DNA from 3 places in the Streptomyces sp. NPDC085931 genome. Region 3 is predicted to be linked to each of the others. Evidence: predicted binding sites of a transcription regulator. Region 3 holds the regulator's gene; each other region holds the start of a gene.
What was found. The regulator HrcA, encoded in region 3, represses chaperone genes, less so after heat shock. The targets are predictions, from matches to a motif close to TTNGCACTCNGNNNNNCNGAGTGCNAA.
Positions count from the first base shown of each region.

Region 1: the regulator HrcA is predicted to act here: its motif matches at 2,599-2,625, upstream of groES (co-chaperone GroES).
Region 2: the regulator HrcA is predicted to act here: its motif matches at 2,389-2,415, upstream of groL (chaperonin GroEL).

Region 1 covers NZ_JBITSK010000024.1:78,782-83,837, forward strand. Annotated here, with positions in the region: gene ACIGAN_RS34470 (class I SAM-dependent methyltransferase) at 1-792, opposite strand, end outside; gene ACIGAN_RS34475 (polysaccharide deacetylase family protein) at 912-1,838, shown strand; gene ACIGAN_RS34480 (polysaccharide deacetylase family protein) at 1,835-2,548, shown strand; gene groES (co-chaperone GroES) at 2,772-3,080, shown strand; gene groL (chaperonin GroEL) at 3,196-4,821, shown strand; gene ACIGAN_RS34495 (hypothetical protein) at 5,009-5,056, shown strand, end outside.
Region 2 covers NZ_JBITSK010000007.1:118,088-123,143, forward strand. Annotated here, with positions in the region: gene thrC (threonine synthase) at 1-1,225, shown strand, start outside; gene ACIGAN_RS16360 (ubiquitin-like small modifier protein 1) at 1,310-1,585, shown strand; gene ACIGAN_RS16365 (cold-shock protein) at 2,042-2,245, shown strand; gene groL (chaperonin GroEL) at 2,576-4,198, shown strand; gene ACIGAN_RS16375 (NADH:flavin oxidoreductase) at 4,358-5,056, shown strand, end outside.
Region 3 covers NZ_JBITSK010000018.1:145,056-150,111, forward strand. Annotated here, with positions in the region: gene ACIGAN_RS31210 (16S rRNA (uracil(1498)-N(3))-methyltransferase) at 1-680, opposite strand, end outside; gene ACIGAN_RS31215 (nitronate monooxygenase) at 677-1,765, opposite strand; gene dnaJ (molecular chaperone DnaJ) at 1,866-3,002, opposite strand; gene hrcA (heat-inducible transcriptional repressor HrcA) at 3,002-4,018, opposite strand; gene ACIGAN_RS31230 (MBL fold metallo-hydrolase) at 4,190-4,921, shown strand; gene ACIGAN_RS31235 (DUF3097 domain-containing protein) at 4,953-5,056, shown strand, end outside.

The DNA of each region.
Region 1 (5,056 bases), on a different contig from region 3:
GCGGACACCGGGGTCGGGCAGGCCGCGGGAGAGCAGGGTGCGGGGGCCCGGCAGCAGGGTGGCCCGGACGGCGCCCGGCTCGGTGCCGAACCACAGCACCGCCTCCTTCACGTCCCCGCCGTCGGAGATCCACTCGGCCTCGGCCTCCTCCGGGACCGCCTCGTGCGGGATGCCCGGGGCGACCTTCAGCGCCGCGTGCGGGGCCCGGCGCGCGGCCGACACCGCCCAGGACAGCGGGGGCGAGTAGGCCTCGGGGTCGAAGACCCGGCCCCGCCCGCCGCGCCGCGCCGGGTCGACGAAGACGGCGTCGTAACCGGCCGTGTCCACCTGCGTGACGTCCGCCTCCCGGACCTCGATCAGGTCCGCCAGCCCCAGCGCGCCGGCGTTCGCCCGGGCCGCCGCGGCCGTGAGCGGGTCGCGGTCCACGGCCAGCACCCGGATCCCGGCGCGGGCCAGCGCGATGGCGTCGCCGCCGATGCCGCAGCACAGGTCGGCCACCGAGGTCACACCCGAGTCGGCCAGGCGCCGCGCCCGGTAGGCCGCCACGCTCGCCCGCGTCGACTGCTCCACCCCGTTCGGCGTGAAGAACATCCGCCCCGCGTCCTCGGCGCCGAACTTCACCGCCGCCCGCTGCCGCAGCCGCGCCTGCCCGAGCGCCGCCGAGACCAGCTCGGCGGGGTGCTCGCGCCGCAGCCGGGTCGCGACGGCCAGCTCCCGCGCCGGGTCGGTGTCGCGCACCTCGTCGAGGAGGGCGCGGCCTTCGGGGGTGAGGAGGAGGGCGAGGTCGTTCACCCGGTCATTGTCGGGCACGGCGTGACGGGGCGGTGTGTGTGGGCCGGTCGGGGGACGCGGGTGCGGCGGTCGCTGTGTCGGGGCGGGGTCGCCCGGGCGGGCTGCGAGGATCCGGCACCATGCGAGCAGTCGTACAAGATGACAAAAGCCGGGCCTTTGGCGGTGCACGGATCGGCCTGGCCGTGCTCGCCCTCGCCGCCATCGCCTCGGGCTGTGCGCAGGGCGGGGGCAGCGACCAGGTCACCCCGGCCGGCGGACAGCAGCCCCTCGACGCGCCCCCGGCCCGCGCACTCGACTCCTACGCCTCCAAACTGCGCGCCGCGCACGCCGCCCGGGTCGCCGCCGCGCACCGCTGGGAGCTGAAGAGGGTTCCGCTGGCCGCCCCGCCGGCCCCCGAGCGCAAGCCCAGGATCAAGACCCGCAAGGGCTTCCAGGTGGCCGGCCACCGGCGGTCCGGTCTCCCACCCGTCTTCACCCGGATCCCCACCCGGGACAAGGTCGTCTTCCTCACCATCGACGACGGCGCCGAGAAGGACCGCACGTTCCTGCGGATGATGAGCGACCTGGACGTCCCCTACACCGCGTTCCTCAGCGGCTACCTGGTCAAGGACGACCCCCGCTACTTCAAGAAGATGCAGGCCAGAGGCGTGGTGCTGAACAACCACACCCTGCACCACCCCTATCTGCCCGGCCTGTCCTACCGCGCCCAGAAGCGCGAGATCTGCGGCATGCAGCGCTATATGCAGAAGCGCTTCGGCAAGCGCCCCGCCCTCTTCCGCCCGCCCTACGGCAGCTACAACCGCGCGACCCTGCGCGCCGCCAAGGCCTGCGGGATCACCCACGTGCCGCTCTGGAACGAGGAGGTCTTCGCCGACCGCTGGGAGTACCGCGAGGCGGACCGCGAACTGCGCCCGGGCGACATCGTCCTCACGCACTTCCGGGGCCCCGCGGAGTGGAAGGGCACCATGCCGGACATGATCCGCCGCTTCTTGAACAAGGTCACGGCCGAGGGCTACGCGGTGGGGCGGCTGGAGGACTACCTGTGAGGCGGCCGGCCGCCGCCCTGCTCTGCGCGCTGCTGGTCCTGTCGGCCGGCTGCGCGGACCCGGCGGGGGAGCGGCCGCCCGCCGCCGCCGACGACCGGGCCCGGGACCCGGCCCCGGCCGCCCGCCGCCTGCCACCCGTCGTCGACCGCGTCCCCACCCGCGACCCGGTCGTCTTCCTCACCTACGACGACGGCGCCGAACGCGACCCCCGCTTCGTCGCCCTGGTCCGCGCCCGGCGCCTGCCGGTCAGCATGTTCCTCACCGACAGCGTCGTGGGCCCCGGCTACGGCCACTTCGCCCGGCTGCGCGCGGTCGGCGCGTCCCTGCAGAACCACACCCTGGACCACCCGGCCCTGCGCGGCCTGCCCTACGCCGGCCAGCGCGCCGAGATCTGCGGCCAGCAGCACAAGCTCCACGCCCGCTTCGGCATCCGCCCCCGCCTCTTCCGCCCGCCCTACGGCACCTACGACACCACGACCCTGCGCGCCGCCGCCGACTGCGGCATCACGGCGGTCGTGCTGTGGCGCGCGTCCCTGGGCGCCGACGGCGACCTGACGTTCACCCGCGGCGAGCCCGGGCTGCGCGCCGGCGACATCGTGTCGGTGCCGTCGGGGGACGCCTCCCTGACCCTGACGGAACGGACGGCGGGGTTGCTGCGGGAGATCGAGGGGAAGGGCCTGCGGGTGGGGCGGCTGGAGGACCACCTGTAGGCGCGGCGGACCTCACGGACGGAAACTCCTGGCCGACGCGCCGCGGTGGATTAGCAGTCCGCTTGACCGAGTGCTAATCACGGTCATAGTCTCGGCTCTGGCACTCGACACAGGAGAGTGCCAACACAGCGACGGGCAGGTCCGGCACCCGCGACGACGGATCCACCTGGTCGCCACCTCAGACAGTTAACCCCGTGAGATCTCCGAAGGGGGAGGTCGGATCGTGACGACCACCAGCTCCAAGGTTGCCATCAAGCCGCTCGAGGACCGCATCGTGGTCCAGCCGCTCGACGCCGAGCAGACCACCGCCTCTGGCCTGGTCATCCCGGACACCGCCAAGGAGAAGCCCCAGGAGGGCGTCGTCCTGGCCGTGGGCCCGGGCCGCTTCGAGGACGGCAACCGTCTTCCGCTCGACGTTTCCGTCGGCGACGTCGTGCTCTACAGCAAGTACGGCGGCACCGAGGTGAAGTACAACGGCGAGGAGTACCTCGTCCTCTCGGCCCGCGACGTGCTCGCGATCATCGAGAAGTAATTCACCGCAAGCACCTTGCTTTGACTGCGCCCCTGGCCCCCGCGATCGCTAAGAAGCCGGGCGCCCGGGGCGCAGTTGCCGTTATCCCACATTCCGGAAGAGGGCTCACGCTCCCATGGCGAAGATCCTGAAGTTCGACGAGGACGCCCGTCGCGCCCTCGAGCGCGGCGTCAACAAGCTTGCCGACACGGTCAAGGTGACGATCGGCCCCAAGGGCCGCAACGTCGTCATCGACAAGAAGTTCGGCGCCCCCACCATCACCAACGACGGTGTCACGATCGCCCGCGAGGTCGAGATCGAGGACCCGTACGAGAACCTCGGTGCCCAGCTGGTCAAGGAGGTGGCGACCAAGACCAACGACATCGCGGGTGACGGTACGACCACCGCGACCGTGCTCGCCCAGGCGCTCGTGCGCGAGGGCCTGAAGAACGTCGCCGCCGGCGCCTCCCCGGCCGCCCTGAAGAAGGGCATCGACGCCGCCGTCAAGGCCGTCTCCGAGGACCTGCTCGCCTCGGCCCGCCCGATCGACGAGAAGTCCGACATCGCCGCCGTCGCCGCGCTGTCCGCCCAGGACCAGCAGGTCGGCGAGCTCATCGCCGAGGCGATGGACAAGGTCGGCAAGGACGGTGTCATCACCGTCGAGGAGTCCAACACCTTCGGTCTCGAGCTGGACTTCACCGAGGGCATGGCCTTCGACAAGGGCTACCTGTCGCCGTACTTCGTGACGGACCAGGAGCGCATGGAAGCCGTCCTGGACGACCCGTACATCCTCATCACGCAGGGCAAGATCTCCGCCATCGCGGACCTGCTGCCGCTGCTGGAGAAGGTCATCCAGGCCAACGCCTCCAAGCCGCTGCTGATCATCGCCGAGGACGTCGAGGGCGAGGCCCTGTCGACCCTGGTCGTCAACAAGATCCGCGGCACGTTCAACGCCGTCGCGGTGAAGGCCCCCGGCTTCGGCGACCGCCGCAAGGCGATGCTGCAGGACATGGCCGTCCTCACGGGCGCCACGGTCGTCTCCGAGGAGGTCGGCCTCAAGCTCGACCAGGTCGGCCTGGACGTCCTCGGCTCCGCCCGCCGCGTCACCGTCACCAAGGACGACACCACGATCGTCGACGGTGCCGGCAGCAAGGACGACGTGCAGGGCCGCGTCGCCCAGATCAAGGCCGAGATCGAGACCACGGACTCCGACTGGGACCGCGAGAAGCTCCAGGAGCGCCTCGCGAAGCTGGCCGGCGGCGTGTGCGTCATCCGCGTGGGTGCCGCCACCGAGGTCGAGCTCAAGGAGCGCAAGCACCGTCTGGAGGACGCCATCTCCGCGACCCGCGCCGCGGTCGAGGAGGGCATCGTCTCCGGTGGTGGCTCCGCCCTGGTCCACGCCGTCAAGGTCCTCGAGGGCAACCTCGACAAGACCGGCGACGAGGCCACCGGTGTCTCCGTGGTCCGCAAGGCCGCCGTCGAGCCGCTGCGCTGGATCGCCGAGAACGCCGGCCTGGAGGGCTACGTCATCGTCTCCAAGGTCGCCGAGCTCGACAAGGGCAGCGGTTACAACGCCGCCACCGGCGAGTACGGCGACCTGATCAAGGCCGGCGTCATCGACCCGGTCAAGGTCACCCGCTCCGCCCTGGAGAACGCCGCCTCCATCGCCTCCCTCCTCCTCACGACCGAGACCCTGGTCGTCGAGAAGAAGGAAGAGGAGGAGCCGGCCGCCGCGGGCCACGGCCACGGCCACTCCCACTGAGGCACGACGGCTGAGGGCTGACGGCTGACGGCTTGCGCTGACGGCGTCGGCCCGGCCGAGCCCGAGCGAAGGCCCGGCACCCCGACGAGGGGTGCCGGGCCTTCGCCGTGTCGCCGTCCCGGCCCGGGAACCGCGCCGGGGCCGAAACGGTCTACCCCCACAGCAGCCGGATCACCAGGGGGCAGACATGGACCAGGTGCTGTACGCGGAACAGTCCCGCAACCCGTTCGCGCGG
Region 2 (5,056 bases), on a different contig from region 3:
CCTGAGCTGCCGCGAGTGCGGTCACCGCGTGCCCCTCGGCCCGGTCTTCGCCTGCGAGGAGTGTTTCGGCCCGCTGGAGATCGCCTACGACTTCTCGGCCTACGACGCCGAGGAGCTGCGCAAGAAGATCGAGGCGGGCCCCGCGAACATCTGGCGTTACGCCCCGCTGCTGCCGGTCCCGGCCGACGTGGCGGACAAGCCGAACCTCAACCCGGGCTGGACCAAGCTCGTGCGGGCCGACAACCTCGCGCGTGAGCTGGGCGTCGACGCCGGCAAGCTCTTCGTCAAGGACGACTCCGGCAACCCGACGCACTCCTTCAAGGACCGTGTCGTCGCGCAGGCCCTGGAAGCGGCCCGCGCCTTCGGCTTCACCACCCTCTCCTGCTCCTCCACCGGCAACCTGGCCGGCGCGGTGGGCGCCGCCGCGGCCCGCGCCGGCTTCCGCTCGTGCGTGTTCATCCCGCACGACCTGGAGCAGGGCAAGGTCGTCATGGCCGCCGTCTACGGCGGCGAGCTGGTCGGCATCGAGGGCAACTACGACGACGTCAACCGCTTCTGCTCCGAGCTCATCGGCGACCCGGCCGGCGAGGGCTGGGGCTTCGTCAACGTCAACCTGCGGCCGTACTACGCCGAGGGCTCCAAGACGCTGGCCTACGAGATCTGCGAGCAGCTCGGCTGGGAGCTGCCCGACCAGATCGTGGTGCCCATCGCCTCCGGCTCGCAGCTCACGAAGATCGACAAGGGGCTCCAGGAGCTGATCAAGCTCGGGCTCGTCGAGGACAAGCCGTACAAGATCTTCGGTGCGCAGGCGCTCGGCTGCTCGCCGGTGTCCACGGCGTTCAAGGCCGGGCACGACGTGGTGCGGCCGCAGAAGCCGGACACGATCGCCAAGTCGCTGGCGATCGGCAACCCGGCGGACGGGCCGTACGTGCTGGACATCGCGCGGCGCACGGGCGGTGCGGTGGAGGATGTGACGGACGAGCAGGTCGTCGACGCGATCAAGGTCCTCGCGCGGACCGAGGGGATCTTCGCGGAGACCGCCGGTGGGGTGACCGTGGGTGTCACCAAGAAGCTGATCGAGAGCGGGCTGCTGGATCCGTCCAGGACGACTGTGGTGCTCAACACCGGGGATGGTCTGAAGACGCTGGACGCGGTGGCGGGCACGGGGCTGACGGCGACCATTCGGCCCAGCCTGGAGTCGTTCCGTGAGGCCGGGCTCGTCTGATCGTTGCCGTCTGCGGGCCGGTGGGGGTTGTTCAAGCAGTTCCCCGCGCCCCTGGGTTCGTCACCAACCGGAGGTTCTGAAGTCATGAGCGTCACCGTTCGCATCCCCACCATCCTGCGCACCTACACCGGCGGGCAGGCCGAGGTCGCCGCCGAGGGGGCGACCCTGGGCGAGGTCATCGCCGATCTGGAGAAGAACCACACCGGGATCGCCGCCCGCGTGTTGGACGACCAGGGCAAGCTGCGCCGGTTCGTCAACGTGTACGTGAACGACGACGACGTGCGGTTCGAGCAGGGGCTGGAGACGGCCACCCCGGACGGTGCCGGCGTGTCGATCATCCCGGCCGTCGCCGGCGGCTGAACCCGCCCCGACCGGTCGACCGGCTTGATTGTTACCTGGAGTAATGCCGGTCACGGAGAGTTCATCGAATTGCCCCCACCGTGAGAGAAGCGGAGGGGGCAATTCTGTGTGATTGAGCGCGGTACAGTTGGGGAACGCGATCCCGATCCGCTGATCGGAACCCTGAATTCCTGCCGCGAGCCCGACAAGATGTAGCCAAAGTGTGCGCGTCTTTCGCGGCTTTTGCGCATTTTATGTGGCCCGACTTGCCCTGAATTCAGGCGAATTCTCCCCACATTCCGGACCCGGTGCGTCCAGAATTCTCGTCCGATTGACCTGTTGCAGACGGCAGTTGGACAGATACATTCAGCCGCGGTCGACGCGTTCCGGCGCACGCCCCCAACCGTGGGGGGTGAGGTCTGACCCGGGTCCGCGAAGTGTGGATCTGTGCAAGGGCCAGTAATAGGGGAGTTAGGCATGGCTCAGGGCACCGTCAAGTGGTTCAACGCGGAGAAGGGGTACGGCTTCATCGCGGTCGACGGTGGTGCGGATGTTTTCGTCCACTACAGCGCGATCCAGATGGACGGCTACCGCACCCTGGAAGAGGGCCAGCGGGTCGAGTTCGAGATCTCGCAGGGCCAGAAGGGCCCGCAGGCCGACATGGTTCGCGTCACCGCCTGAACGCGCACCACGACCAACGCGCAAGCGACCGGTCTTCTCAGAAGGGCCCGCACCCCTCGGGGTGCGGGCCCTTCGGCCTGTTCAGGGGGGTGCCGGCGGGTGTTCGCCGGGGGCTGACGGACCGGCCCGATCCCCGGGAGGCGCTTGCACTCGCCATGCCCGAGTGCTAATCATTGCGTTAGCACTCTGAAGGTGAGAGTGACAACGTAAGGACCGGGTCGGTGAGGCCGCGGACCAGGTGGGGCAAGGAACCACCGGTCGGAGGCCGTCCGTCGCGGGCGCGGGCGCGGTCCGAAGTAATCACCCCCAGTCCTGGAGGGACCACTTCACATGGCCAAGATCATCGCGTTCGACGAGGAGGCGCGGCGCGGCCTCGAGCGCGGCATGAACCAGCTCGCGGACGCCGTGAAGGTGACGCTCGGCCCCAAGGGCCGCAACGTCGTCCTCGAGAAGAAGTGGGGCGCGCCCACGATCACCAACGATGGTGTCTCCATCGCCAAGGAGATCGAGCTCGAGGACCCGTACGAGAAGATCGGCGCCGAGCTGGTCAAGGAAGTCGCCAAGAAGACGGACGACGTCGCCGGTGACGGTACGACCACGGCGACCGTTCTCGCCCAGGCCCTGGTGCGCGAGGGTCTGCGCAACGTGGCCGCCGGTGCCAACCCGATGGCCCTGAAGCGCGGTATCGAGAAGGCCGTCGAGGCCGTCTCCGCCGCCCTGCTGGAGCAGGCGAAGGACGTCGAGACCAAGGAGCAGATCGCCTCCACGGCCTCCATCTCCGCCGCCGACACCCAGATCGGCGAGCTCATCGCCGAGGCCATGGACAAGGTCGGCAAGGAAGGCGTCATCACCGTCGAGGAGTCCCAGACCTTCGGTCTGGAGCTGGAGCTCACCGAGGGTATGCGCTTCGACAAGGGCTACATCTCGGCGTACTTCGCCACCGACATGGAGCGTATGGAGGCCGTCCTCGACGACCCGTACATCCTGATCGCCAACTCCAAGATCTCCAACGTCAAGGACCTGCTCCCGCTCCTGGAGAAGGTCATGCAGTCGGGCAAGCCGCTGCTGATCATCGCCGAGGACGTCGAGGGCGAGGCCCTGTCGACCCTGGTCGTCAACAAGATCCGCGGCACCTTCAAGTCCGTCGCCGTCAAGGCCCCGGGCTTCGGCGACCGCCGCAAGGCGATGCTGCAGGACATCGGCATCCTCACCGGCGGCGAGGTGATCTCCGAGGAGGTCGGCCTCAAGCTGGAGAACGCCACGCTCGACCTGCTGGGCAAGGCCCGCAAGGTCGTCATCACCAAGGACGAGACCACCATCGTCGACGGTGCCGGCTCCGCCGAGCAGGTCCAGGGCCGGGTCAACCAGATCCGCGCCGAGATCGAGAACAGCGACTCGGACTACGACCGCGAGAAGCTGCAGGAGCGCCTGGCGAAGCTCGCCGGCGGTGTCGCGGTCATCAAGGCCGGTGCCGCCACCGAGGTGGAGCTCAAGGAGCGCAAGCACCGCATCGAGGACGCCGTGCGCAACGCCAAGGCGGCCGTCGAGGAGGGCATCGTCGCCGGTGGTGGCGTGGCCCTGCTGCAGGCCTCCCAGGTCTTCGAGAAGCTGGAGCTCGAGGGTGACGAGGCGACCGGCGCCAACGCCGTGAAGCTCGCGCTGGAGGCCCCGCTGAAGCAGATCGCCGTCAACGGTGGTCTCGAGGGCGGCGTCGTCGTGGAGAAGGTCCGCAACCTCCAGGTCGGCCACGGCCTGAACGCCGCGACCGGTGAGTACGTCGACATGATCGCCGAGGGCATCATCGACCCGGCGAAGGTGACCCGCTCTGCCCTGCAGAACGCCGCCTCCATCGCCGCGCTGTTCCTCACCACCGAGGCCGTCATCGCCGACAAGCCGGAGAAGGCCGCCGCGCCCGCCGGCGGCGGCATGCCGGGCGGTGACATGGACTTCTGATCGACTCCGTCGGTCAACGTCCTTTCGGAGGGCGGTACTTCCTGCTCCGGCAGGGGGTGCCGCCCTTCGGCGTGTGCGGGATCACACAGGGCACGGGATGGCGGCGGCGGGCCGTGTGGTTGAACCTGAGGTCTCATGCGCATGCACATACTGCCTGGTATGCGCATCCTGTCCGGTATCCGAAGGAGCCCCCACGTGACCGTCGCCTCCCGCGCCGCCGAGATCCTGTCCAGGCCCGTCACCCTGGGCGGGCTGACCGTCCCCAACCGGATCGCCATGGCGCCGATGACGCGCATGTTCTCCCCGGGCGGTGTGCCCGGCGAGGACGTCGTCTCCTACTACGCGCGCCGCGCCGCCGCCGGGGTCGGCCTGATCGTCACCGAGGGCACCTACGTCGGGCACGAGTCGGCCGGGCAGAGCGACCGCGTGCCGCGCTTCCACGGGGAGGAGCAGCTCGCGGGCTGGGCGAAGGTCGCCGAGGCGGTGCACGCCGCGGGCGGCAGGATCGTGCCGCAGCTGTGGCACATCGGCATGGTCCGCAAGCAGGGCGACCCGCCCGTCGCCGACGCCCCGGCCGTCGGCCCCTCCGGCATCCGCACGGACGGCACCGAGGGCACCGGCAAGATCATGACGCAGGCCGACATCGACGCCGTCGTCGGAGCCTTCGCCGAGGCCGCCGCGGCCGCCGAGCGCATCGGCTTCGACGGTGTGGAACTGCACGGCGCCCACGGCTACCTGCTCGACCAGTTCCTGTGGGAGGGCACCAACCGCCGCACCGACGCCTACGGCGGTGACCGCGTCGCCCGCGCCCGGTTCGCGGCGGAGATCGTCGCGGCCGTCCGCGAGGCCGTCTCCCCC
Region 3 (5,056 bases):
GTGCGCAGCACACTACGTCCGAGGCGGTACGCCCCGGCGCCCGCCTCCTCGAACAGCGCCAGCTCCTCCGGCGCCACACCCCCCTCGGGCCCCACGACCAGGACGATCTCGCCGGCGGCCGGCAACGCGGCCGTGGCCAGCGGGACTTCGCCGCTCTCGTGGAGCACCGCGGCGAAGTCGGCGTCCCGCAGCAGCGCGGCGACCTGCCTGGTCGTGGCCGCGTCGGCGACCTCCGGGAAGCGCACCCGGCGCGACTGCTTGCCGGCCTCCCGGGCGGTGGCCCGCCACTTGGCGAGCGCCTTGGCCCCGCGGTCGCCCTTCCACTGCGTGATGCAGCGGGCCGCCGCCCACGGCACGACGGCGTCGACGCCGACCTCGGTCATGGTCTCGACGGCCAGCTCCCCCCGGTCGCCCTTGGGCAGCGCCTGCACGACGGTCACCCGCGGCTGCTCCGGCGGCTCCTCGCTCACCGAGTCCAGCTGGACGATCAGCCGGTCCTTGCCCTCGGTGCCGAGCACCACGCAGTCCGCCCAGCGCCCGGCCCCGTCGGTGAGGATCACGTCCTCCCCGGCCCGCAGCCGCTTCACGGAGACGGCGTGGCGCCCTTCCGGACCGTCGAGGACGTACCGGCCGCCGCCGCCCGCGTCGAAGTGCTCGACGACGAACACCGGCGCGGTCATCGCAGGCCTCCGCCCGGGACGGCCCCGCCCGACAACGCTGTCCTGGCGGCGGCGAGTTCACCGGCCAGGACCTCCGTGAGCCGCCCGGCGGGCAGGTCGCGCGCCAGCCGGTGGCCCTGCCCGGCCCACAGCGCCATGCCCTGCGCGTCCCCGGCCTTGGCGGCGGCCTTGCGCAGCGGCGAGGTGAGGTGGTGGATCTCGGGGTAGGCGGCGGGCGCGTAGGGGCCGTGCTCGCGCAGGAAGCGGTTGACGAGCCCGCGGGCCGGGCGGCCCGAGAAGGCCCGGGTCAGTTCCGTGCGCACGAAGAGGGGGTTGGTCAGCGCCTGCTTGTGCAGGGCGTGCGCGCCGGACTCGTGTGTGGCGAGGAAGGCCGTGCCCAGCTGGGCCGCGGCGGCGCCGGCCGCGAGAACCGCGGCGATCTGGCCGCCGCGCATGATGCCGCCGGCGGCGATGATCGGGATGCCGACGGCCTCCCGGACCTGCGCGACCAGGGTCAGCAGGCCGAGCCCGGAACCGTCCGTCTCGGGGACGTCCCGGTGGGTGCCCTGGTGGCCGCCGGCCTCGACGCCCTGCGCGATGACGGCGTCCGCGCCGGCCCGCTCGACGGCCCGGGCCTCGTCGGGGGTGGTGGCGGTGGCCAGGACGAACGTGCCGACGCGGTGCAGGGCGTCGATCACCTCGCGGTGCGGGACGCCGAAGTGGAACGACACCACCGGCACGGGGTTGTCGCGCAGCACCGCGAGCTTGGTCTCGTAGCCGTCGTCCCGGCCGCTCTCCGGATCGCCCAGCTCGGCCTCGTACCAGGTGGCCTCGCCGGCCAGCTGGTGGGCGTAGACGTCGACGGCGGCGGGGTCGGCGTACTCGGGCTGCGGCATGAAGAGGTTGACCCCGAAGGGGCGGCCGGTGAGGCTCCTCAGCTGTTTGATCTCCTGGTACATCCCGTCGGCGGTCTTGTACCCGGCGGCGAGGAACCCGAGCCCGCCCGCTTCGCACACGGCGGCGGCGAGCTTCGGCACGGAGACGCCGCCCGCCATGGGGGCCTGCACGATCGGGAGCGGGAAGAGATCGGTCAGTGCGGAGGACATGACCGCATGTTGTCACGTCCTCCGGACAACTCCGAAACCGGCCCGCCGCCTGGCACAGACCAGAGGAACTACCCGTTCCGCGCCCTCGGAGCCCGCCGCGTCAGCGGCCGTTGAAGGCGTCCTTCAGCCGCGAGAACAAGCCCTGCTGGCCCGGCTGGAACTGGCCCGTGGGGCGTTCCTCACCGCGCAGCTTGGACAGTTCGCGCAGCAGGCGCTCCTGCTCGGGGTCGAGCTTGGTCGGGGTCTGGACCTCGACGTGGACGATGAGGTCGCCGCGTCCGCCGCCGCGCAGGTGCGTGACGCCCCGGCCGTGCAGCGGGATCGACTGGCCGGACTGGGTGCCCGGGCGGATGTCGACCTCCTCCAGGCCGTCGAGCGTCTCCAGCGGCACCTTCGTGCCGAGGGCCGCCGCCGTCATCGGGAGCGTGACCGTGCAGTGCAGGTCGTCGCCGCGGCGCTGGAACTGCGCGTGCGGCAGCTCGTGGATCTCGACGTAGAGGTCACCGGCCGGACCGCCGCCGGGGCCGACCTCGCCCTCGCCGGCGAGCTGGATGCGCGTGCCGTTGTCGACGCCGGCCGGGATCTTCACCGTGAGCGTCCGGCGGGACCGCACCCGGCCGTCGCCCGCGCACTCGGGGCACGGCGTCGGGACGACCGTGCCGAAGCCCTGGCACTGCGGGCAGGGGCGGGACGTCATGACCTGGCCCAGGAAGGACCGGGTCACCTGCGAGACCTCACCGCGGCCGCGGCACATGTCACACGTCTGCGCGGACGTGCCCGGGGCGGCGCCCTCGCCGTTGCAGGTGTTGCAGACGACGGCCGTGTCGACCTGGATGTCCTTCGTCGTGCCGAAGGCCGCCTCGTCCAGCTCCACCTCGATACGGATCATGGCGTCCTGGCCGCGGCGGGTGCGCGAGCGCGGTCCGCGCTGCGACGCCGTGCCGAAGAAGGCGTCCATGATGTCCGAGAAGTTGCCGAAGCCGCCGGCTCCGAAGCCGCCCGCGCCGGCGCCGCCGGACTGCGAGAGCGGGTCGCCGCCGAGGTCGTAGACCTGCTTCTTCTGCGGGTCCGAGAGCACCTCGTAGGCGGCGTTGATCTCCTTGAACCGCTCCTGGGTCTTCGGATCGGGGTTGACGTCCGGGTGCAGCTCGCGGGCGAGCCGCCGGAAGGCCTTCTTGATCTCTTCCTGCGACGCGTCGCGGCGCACGCCGAGTACGGCGTAGTAGTCCGTGGCCACTACGACTCCGCCAGGATCTGTCCGACGTACCGTGCCACTGCGCGTACCGCTCCCATCGTTCCCGGGTAGTCCATGCGGGTCGGTCCGACCACGCCGAGCTTGGCGACTGCCTCGCCGCCCGAACCGTAGCCGACCGACACGACGGACGTGGAGTTGAGTCCTTCGTGGGCGTTCTCGTGACCGATACGGACGGTCACGCCCGGATCCTTCGCCTCGCCGAGCAGCTTGAGGAGCACGACCTGCTCCTCGAGCGCCTCCAGCACCGGCCGGATCGTGAGGGGGAAGTCATGACCGAAGCGGGTCAGATTGGCGGTGCCGCCGATCATCAGCCGCTCCTCGTTCTCCTCGACGAGCGTCTCCAGGAGTGTGGAGAGCACCGTGGAGACCGTACCCCGGTCCTCGTGCTCGAAAGCCTCCGGGAGATCTTCCACCAGACTCGGCACATCCGCGAAACGGCGGTTGGCCACCCGGCTGTTGAGGCGCGCGCGCAGATCCGCGAGCGAGGCCTCGCCGAAGGGCGACGGGCAGTCGACCACCCGCTGCTCCACCCGCCCGGTGTCCGTGATCAGCACCAGCATCACCCGCGCGGGCGCCAGGGAGAGCAACTCCACGTGCCGCACGGTGGAGCGGGTCAGCGACGGGTACTGCACGACGGCGACCTGGCGGGTGAGCTGCGCGAGCAGCCGTACCGTGCGCGCCACGACGTCGTCGAGGTCGACGGCGCCCTCCAGGAAGTTCTGGATCGCGCGCCGCTCGGGGGCGGTCATGGGCTTGACGCCGGCGAGCTTGTCCACGAACAGGCGGTAGCCCTTGTCGGTGGGGATGCGCCCCGCGCTGGTGTGCGGCTGGGCGATGTATCCCTCGTCCTCCAGGGCCGCCATGTCGTTGCGGACGGTCGCCGGGGAGACGCCGAGGTTGTGCCGCTCGGTGAGGGCCTTGGAGCCGACCGGCTCCTCGGTGCCGACGTAGTCCTGGACGATGGCGCGCAGCACCTGAAGCCTGCGTTCACTGAGCATCGCGCACACCTCCAGAAGTCGTCCGCCGGTTGCCCGCCGTTCACGGCCTGGCACTCTGCGCGTGCGAGTGCCAATGTTCCCCGGCCCAGTGTACGGCGGTGGGGTACGCCTCCGGCAAGGCTGGTCGTGCGGCGTCGTGCCCCGGGCGGGCCGCACCGCTAGCGTCGCCGTATGACGGTGACTTGGGAAGAGGCCGGGTGGGAGCGCCTGGCCGCCGGGGTGGGCCGGTGCCGGCTGCCGGTGTGGGACTGCACGGCGGGGCTGGTCGCCGGCGCCGGCGCCGTCCTGGTGATCGACGCCGGATCGAGCCCGGCCGAGGGCGCGCGGGTGCGCGCGCAGGCGCGGTCGCTCACCGGTCGCCGTGTGACACATCTCGCGCTGACCCATCCGCACTTCGACCATGTCTTCGGAGCGGCGGCGTTCACGGACGCGGAGGTGTTCGGCGCGGTCGGCGTGGACGCGGTGCTGACCCGGGCGCGGGACCGCGCGGAGCTGTGCGCGGACGCGGTGCGCAACGGCCTGGCGGAGACCGTCGCGCGCGAGTCGGCGGACCGGCTGGTCCCGCCCCGCCACCTGGTCTCCGGCGAGTGGACCCTCGACCTGGGCGGCGGGCGGCAGGTGCTGCTGGCGAACGTCGGCCCGGGCCACACCGGGCACGACCTGGCGGTGCTGGTGCCGGGCAATCCGGAGGTGGTGTTCTGCGGTGACCTCGTCGAGGAGTCGGGCGAGCCGCAGGCGGGCCCGGACGCGGTGCCGGCGCGGTGGCCGGCCGCGCTGGACCGGCTGCTCGCGCTGGGCGGCGAGGACGCGCTGTACGTGCCCGGTCACGGAGCGGTGGTGGACGCGGCGTTCGTCCGGGCCCAGCGGGACGCGCTGGCGGCGCGTTTCGGCGTGTCGTCGTGACCGTCCGGCGGCTTTCCCTATCGTCATGCGAATGCGCCAGTACTCGACCGATCTGACCCCGCCGTGGAAGAAGCCCAAGCCGGTCCCCGAGGTCCCGGCGGAACCGGGCCTGGTCGTCGAGGAGCCCGGCAGCGG